3 regions of the Lentilactobacillus sp. TOM.63 genome follow, and region 2 is predicted to be linked to each of the others. Evidence: predicted binding sites of a transcription regulator. Region 2 holds the regulator's gene; each other region holds the start of a gene.

Region 1 (2,277 bases), on a different contig from region 2:
GTTTGCGTTGACGAGATTGCTGAACCATTACGAAGGGAAGATGAAACATGCAGGATAAAAAAATTCTTGAGGTAAACCATCTTAGCAAAAAATTTGGACAAACGGATGTGCTGAAAGACATCGACGGCACCGTTAAATCCGGACAGGTAATTTGTGTGATTGGTCCTTCCGGGGCTGGTAAAAGCACATTCTTGCGCTGCTTGAACTTGCTTGAAAAGCCGACAAGCGGTGAGGTTAATTTTGAAGGCACTGATTTAACTCACGTTGATGATAAGCATCTGGTTAACCTCCGTGAACGGATGGGCATGGTGTTCCAAAGCTTGAACTTATTTCCGAATATGACGGTTTTAGAAAACTTGAAGTTAGCCCCAGTTCGAGTGAAGCATCTATCAGATGAAGAAGCTGAGAAAACGGCTATGCATTTATTGGGACTAGTTGGTTTGGAAGAGAAAGCTCATGTCTATCCAAGCAGCCTGTCAGGTGGTCAACAACAAAGGGTGGCAATTGCCAGGGCTTTGGCAATGAACCCAGAAGTCATGTTATTTGATGAGCCAACCAGTGCATTGGACCCGGAAATGGTCGGTGAAGTATTGGAAGTCATGCAAAAGCTGGCTAACGAAGGGATGACGATGGTTGTCGTAACCCACGAAATGGGATTCGCCAAGGAAGTAGCCGATGAAGTTTGGTTCATGGCGGATGGCTACATCTTGGAAAAAGGTAAGCCTGAAGAATTGTTTGATAACCCACAGAATGAACGGGCAAAGGATTTTATAGGAAAGATTATTCAAAATGTGTAGAGTGCGAAAAGCAACGGTTTGACGCGGTTGTCTAAGAGCCCTTCACCTAAAAGCATGGTTTTTGCTTTTAGGTGAAGGGCTCTTAGACAGTTAGCGTCAGTTGCTTTGAGCACGTTTCAACTATGTAGCAGGGAACCTGGAAATCATGGTTTTAGATTTCCAGGTTGAAGCTCTTATATATTAAGCGACAGCTGGTCGAGGCACGTTTCAACAATGTGGTAGGGAACGAAAGCATGGTTTTGCTTTTAGTTGAGGGCCTCTTAGACAGTTAGCGTCAGTTGCTTTTGAGCACGTTTCCACTATGTAACAAGCAAGGAAAATCATGGTTTTAGATTTTCACGTGGAAGCTGTTATATATTAAGCGACAGCTTAGCGGAACAACTTTAACCAAGTGGCGGCGGTGCCCTTTAATCAATCATTGTCATATACAACTATTTTCATCAAAAAGCTGCTTTCATTGAACAGAACATATATTCGAGTTATAATTTTAGGGTGAATATTTTGAAAGGGGTGAACTTTGTGGCGAGTGAATATTTGGAACATAAATTGTCACTGTTGCCGGACTTGCCGGGATGTTATCTGATGAAGGACATTAATGGCAAGATTATTTATGTCGGCAAAGCCAAAAACCTCAAGAACCGGGTTCGCTCGTATTTTAAGAGCAGCCATGAAGGGAAAACTGCCCGGTTAGTGTCAGAAATCGCTGACTTTGAATATATTATTGTTTCGAGTGACAAAGAGGCATTTTTGCTTGAAATCACCTTGATTCAGAAGCATCGGCCGTACTTCAACATTAAATTAAAACAGGGGAATAATGGGTACCCCTACATTAAGATTACCAATGAACGCGATCCGCAAATTAAAATTGTCAACTCCTTGCTCAAGGACGGCGGCTATTATTTTGGCCCATATCCCAATGTATATGCAGCTGAAGAGACGGTTAATTTTTTGCAGAAGGTTTACCCATTGCGAAGATGTAATGGCTTTCAAAATCGTCCCTGTCTCTACTATCATATGGGGCAATGTTTGGGTGCTTGTTTTAAAGTTGTCCCTGAAGAGAAATATGCCAAGCAAATTAAACGGATCAAGTCGTTTTTGAATGGTAACGTTGCGCATGCAAAACAAATGTTAACCGCAAGGATGGAGAAAGCGGCTGATAACATGGAGTACGAGCGGGCTGCTGAAATTCGCGACTTGATTAAATACATTGAAATCACGGTTGAGAAACAAAAGATCATTTCAAACGACAATACGCCCCGCGATATCTTCAATTACTATATGGACAAGGGGTGGTTGTCGATTCAGGTATTCTTCATTCGTCAGTCTCGATTGATGAAACGAGAAAAACGATTGTTTCCAATTATTGATGATCCTGAAGAGGAAATGGTTAGTTTTATTTCTCAATTTTACAAACAGAAGAATCAAATTCTGCCCAAGGAGATTCTGGTGCCTAAATCATTGCCAGCTGATGTGATTAGTC
Region 2 (2,277 bases):
TCATTTGATTCAATTTCTTCTGTGAAGGTTTTTGACCCATTTGCAGCATCATTTGTCGCAATTGATCTTCGTTAAATGGTGGATTTTCTTTGAGGTACTTTTCCATATATCTTCGAGCACCGTAAAAACCACCAACTAAACCTAAGATCAAAGCCAACACAACGATCAATATCCAAATCCAAGTTGCCAAGACAAGGCCTCCTTTATAATCTCATTTAATAATTCTACACAATAATCAACAACAATTAAAGACCTAATCCACAAAATGGCCATTTAGTTGATCGTAACTAGTCGTCTCGAAGATTCTTATCCTTTTGGATCTTTCGAACTTTCTTTGAGGTGACCTCTTTGCCATCTTTATCGTAAATCTTCATCATTTCAATCTGCTTCTTAAAATTATCTCTAAAACGGGCAACATATTTTTTTCGAAGCTCGGCCTGCTCAACTTTTTCCAATTCAGTTAAGCCTTCCTTTTTAGCCTTATGAGCCAGTTCATTGATTCGTGGAATAATTTCTTTTAAAACGCTGTCACCGATTTTAGATTGCAATTTTTTCTTTTCGTCTTCGTTCATAAACATTCCTCCAATTTTAGATTATACCGTTTTTTATTAAAATATGCGAACGTGTGTTTGAAAAATTCATAGGGTTATGATACGATTAAACCAATAATTAAAGAACCTACGAGGTGTCAATATGATTAAGAATCCCGAAAGTAAACAATACCAAATTTTACACTATATCTGGGAAAAAGTTAACGAAAAAGGTTATCCGCCCACGGTTCGGGAAATCGGTGAAGCTGTCCATCTATCGTCAACATCTACTGTCCACGGTCACATCTCCCGACTTGAACGCAAAGGCTACATCGTTAAAGATCCTTCAAAGCCCAGGGCGTTGGAAGTAACAACTGCCGGTCTCGATACTCTGGGCATTGCCCCAGAACAAAAGCAAATCCCAGTTTTAGGAACCGTCACTGCCGGTGAACCCATTTTAGCTGTTCAGGAAGCAACGGATTATTTCCCGTTACCCCCTGCACTTGCCCACAGTGATCAGCCCCTCTTTATGTTACAAATTCGTGGTGAATCCATGATTAACGCTGGGATCCTTAATGGCGATTACGTGGTTGTCCGCAAACAATCGTCCGCGGACAACGGTGATATCGTCATTGCCATGACGGATGAGAATGAAGCGACTTGTAAACGATTCTTTAAAGAAAGCGATCACTACCGTCTGCAACCGGAAAATGACACAATGGCACCAATTATTTTAACGAAGGTCACAATTTTGGGGAAAGTTGTGAGTCTTTATCGCAGTGATATCTCATAAAACTAATAACCACTTATTGGTCGGGACAAAGCTAAGCGTTTTGTCCCGACTTTTTTGTATCCATGTATTCCAGTTGGTCGTTGTGCCTACCACGAAGCACGAATCGACTTTGATCGGAAGCAATATCAAAAGTCATTTCGCCAGCAGACAGCGGCAGCCCCGATTGATACATTTTTTCGTACTCCGGAATTGACAACTTGACCCGATTTTCCAACAATCGATCCACCTGCTGCTTAAGTTTAGTCCGATCAAATGACTCGGCAATTGTGCCACTGTAAAACTCGCCCTGAGCACCCGAACCATAACTGAATAGTCCAATTCGATCCTGAGAATGCAAATTATCTGAATTGGCAAGCAGGGAGATCAGGCTGAGATAAAGAGAACCAGTGTACAAATTGCCAACTTCCGCATTATATTGGGTTGAAAAATCAAATTCGTGTAATAATTGGTCCGCATTGTCCGTGTCGGCAACAACTGACTTCAATGCCTTTAACCCCATTTTTGTAAACGGCAAGTGAAAGGCCATGGCAGCAAAGTCAGCTAATGTTCGCTTCGTCTGGTGACGATATTGGTTCCAAGTTTCATTAAAGAAATCAATGTAAATATCAGTTGAGTAATGACCATCTACCACGGCCTCTTGCCGGTATAACGGCCGCCAGAAATCCATAATGTTGTCAGAATGAAAAGCACTTTGCCCATCTAAAGCTAAAATGTGTGGGTCTTGGGTAATCAACATGGCAACGGCCCCACCGCCTTGAGTGACCTCTCCTGCGGTCTCTAAGCCATACTTGGCAATGTCTGACGCAATAACTAACACCTTACTATTTAGATGCAGGGAGACGTGATCAATGGCCATCTGGACCCCGGCAGTTGCGCCATAACAGGCCTGTTTAATTTCAAACGCCCTGGCTCGTTTTGAGATGCTTAGTAAATCCTGCAGGTAAATCGCGGCAG
Region 3 (2,277 bases), on a different contig from region 2:
TTTGACCAGGGAATCGCTAAGTTGTCAGTGACATTGAAATAAGCCAGCATCATTGCCAGCATGATGAGTTGCATCATAAAGCCGATGATGCCGGCACTATGCATGTAACTCATTTTAAGCTGAAACGGGGAAATGTCAGTTAAATAAAAATCTTTGAGGACACTGTGCTCTTCGTCTTTCACGAATTGCCCCCATGAGGCCAGCGTCGCAGTTACTGCGGTAATCGCCAGGGTGCCACCAATTAACCACAGATCTAACAATTGCTTGGCTCCGGGAACTTGAGACCATTCAGCCAGCATACTTTTTTTGATGAAAATCACATAGAGGACAAGCGAAATCATCGCGCCGAGAATCGAAAAGAAGACGCCCGATTTGTCACGAAAATAGAGCAGTAAATTTCTTTTACATAATGACAACATCTTAACGCATCTCCCTTCCGGTCAAATTGAGAAAGGCATCATCCATCGTGCCGGGGCGGTATTCAAAACCACTAAGATCATTGGGGAATTTTGCCAGCAACTCAATTGTGGCCGTCGTACTTGTTGGAAAACAGAGAATCGCTTCTTTATCTTGAACAAATTTCATGGTGGTAGGAAGTTGCTTAATGATTTTTTGTGGATCTGGACTTCGCAGGGTTAATTGATTCTTGGAGTAACGTTCCCTAATGGCGGCAGCAGGCCCTTCAGCAATGACATTGCCATGATCAATGATATAAACTTCGTCGGCGTGGTCGGTTTCTTCCAGATAATGGGTGGTTAAAACGACGGTGAGCCCCCGATCCTTCTGCAGAAAATGTAATAAGTTCCAGATTGCTGCTCGGGTTTGGATGTCTAACCCAGTAGTCGGTTCGTCTAGAAATAAAATGTCCGGTTGGTTGATCAAGGCGCGGGCAATGTCCACCCGTCGTTTTTGACCACCTGATAAGCTGCCGTATTTTTGCTTGATGAACGGTTTGAGGCCGATCTTTTCAATCAAGAAAGCAAGGTGATCAGTGGCTGCTGGCTGATACATGTGGCTGCGGATGACCAAATTTTCATATGCCGAAAGCTGGTTATCGAGGATACTTTGCTGGAAGACCATGCTTATTTTAGTGTCTTCATTAAGGCCAATTGTTCCTGAAGTGGGTTTGAGCAAGCCGGTGAGCATTGACATGGTGGTTGTTTTTCCAGCTCCATTCGGCCCCAAAATCGCGGTGAGGCTACCTTCATGAATTGAGATGTTGATATGGTTAACAGCGACCGTTTCGCCGAATGTTTTGGTGAGTTCTTTTGTTTGGATAATCATCGAAGTCATCTCCCTTACACCGCAAATATTAACAGGTCAGCGGATCAAATAGCGCGAAATTTCGTTAAGAGGTGGCTTTAAGAGGATGAATGGTTGAAATGGCCCCATGAAATGTGAGAAGGATTAGTATTAACATATAAATGACGTTCAGTTATAATGAACTTAGAAAACACAAACATATGTTCTATATCAAATTAGGAGGTGGATTTTTTGAAGCAGGAATCGTTATTTGCTAATAGCAGCAAAGCCAATCAACCACTGGCTTATCGAGTCCGACCGACGACTTTGGACCAATTTGTTGGCCAAGAGCAATTGGTGGGCCAGGGTAAAGTGCTGCGTGAAATCATCGAAAGCGACCAGCTGCCGTCACTGATTTTCTGGGGGCCGCCGGGAGTTGGGAAGACAACTTTGGCTGAGATCATTGCCAAGAAGACCCAGGCGAAATTTATTACCTTTAGTGCCGTCACCAGTGGGATTAAAGAAATTCGTGACATTATGAAGGACGCTGAGGCTAACCGGGAAATGGGCGGCAAGACAGTTGTCTTCGTTGATGAAATCCACCGATTTAATAAGGCCCAACAGGATGCTTTTTTGCCCTTTGTCGAACGAGGCAGCATTACGCTGATTGGGGCCACGACTGAAAACCCATCGTTTGAAATTAATTCAGCGCTGTTGTCACGGTGTAAGGTGTTCGTCCTGCACGGCCTCAAAGTTGAGGATATTGTGCAGTTGATTCATCAGACCTTGAAGAATCCAGCCGCGTTTCCGAAGCAGGCAATTGAAATCAGCCAGGCTGCCATTAAGACGATCGCTGAATTTGCCAATGGGGATGCCAGGGTTGCCTTGAACACCCTGGAAATGGCCGTTAATAACGGTGACAAGACTGGCAATCAAGTTAAGGTGACCGCCGACAGTCTCCATCAATTAATGAATACCAAATCATTTCTGTATGATAAGCACGGCGAAGAACATTACAATTTAATTTCTGCAGTT

The links. The regulator LexA, encoded in region 2, represses DNA repair genes until DNA is damaged. The targets are predictions, from matches to a motif close to CNAACANNTGTTNG.
Region 1: uvrC (excinuclease ABC subunit UvrC) is a predicted target of LexA. The motif match lies at 1,261-1,274, and genes of this name have one in related genera.
Region 3: QUF07_RS06585 (replication-associated recombination protein A) is a predicted target of LexA. The motif match lies at 1,457-1,470, and genes of this name have one in related genera.

The regions. Positions count from the first base shown of each region.
Region 1 is NZ_JAUCAP010000050.1:10,425-12,701, reverse strand. It holds gene QUF07_RS09760 (ABC transporter substrate-binding protein/permease) at 1-58, shown strand, start outside; gene QUF07_RS09755 (amino acid ABC transporter ATP-binding protein) at 48-797, shown strand; gene uvrC (excinuclease ABC subunit UvrC) at 1,317-2,277, shown strand, end outside.
Region 2 is NZ_JAUCAP010000003.1:61,573-63,849, forward strand. It holds gene QUF07_RS01175 (YneF family protein) at 1-190, opposite strand, end outside; gene QUF07_RS01180 (DUF896 domain-containing protein) at 288-572, opposite strand; gene lexA (transcriptional repressor LexA) at 694-1,323, shown strand; gene QUF07_RS01190 (hydroxymethylglutaryl-CoA synthase) at 1,355-2,277, opposite strand, start outside.
Region 3 is NZ_JAUCAP010000025.1:1,445-3,721, forward strand. It holds gene QUF07_RS06575 (ABC transporter permease) at 1-419, opposite strand, end outside; gene QUF07_RS06580 (ABC transporter ATP-binding protein) at 421-1,284, opposite strand; gene QUF07_RS06585 (replication-associated recombination protein A) at 1,495-2,277, shown strand, end outside.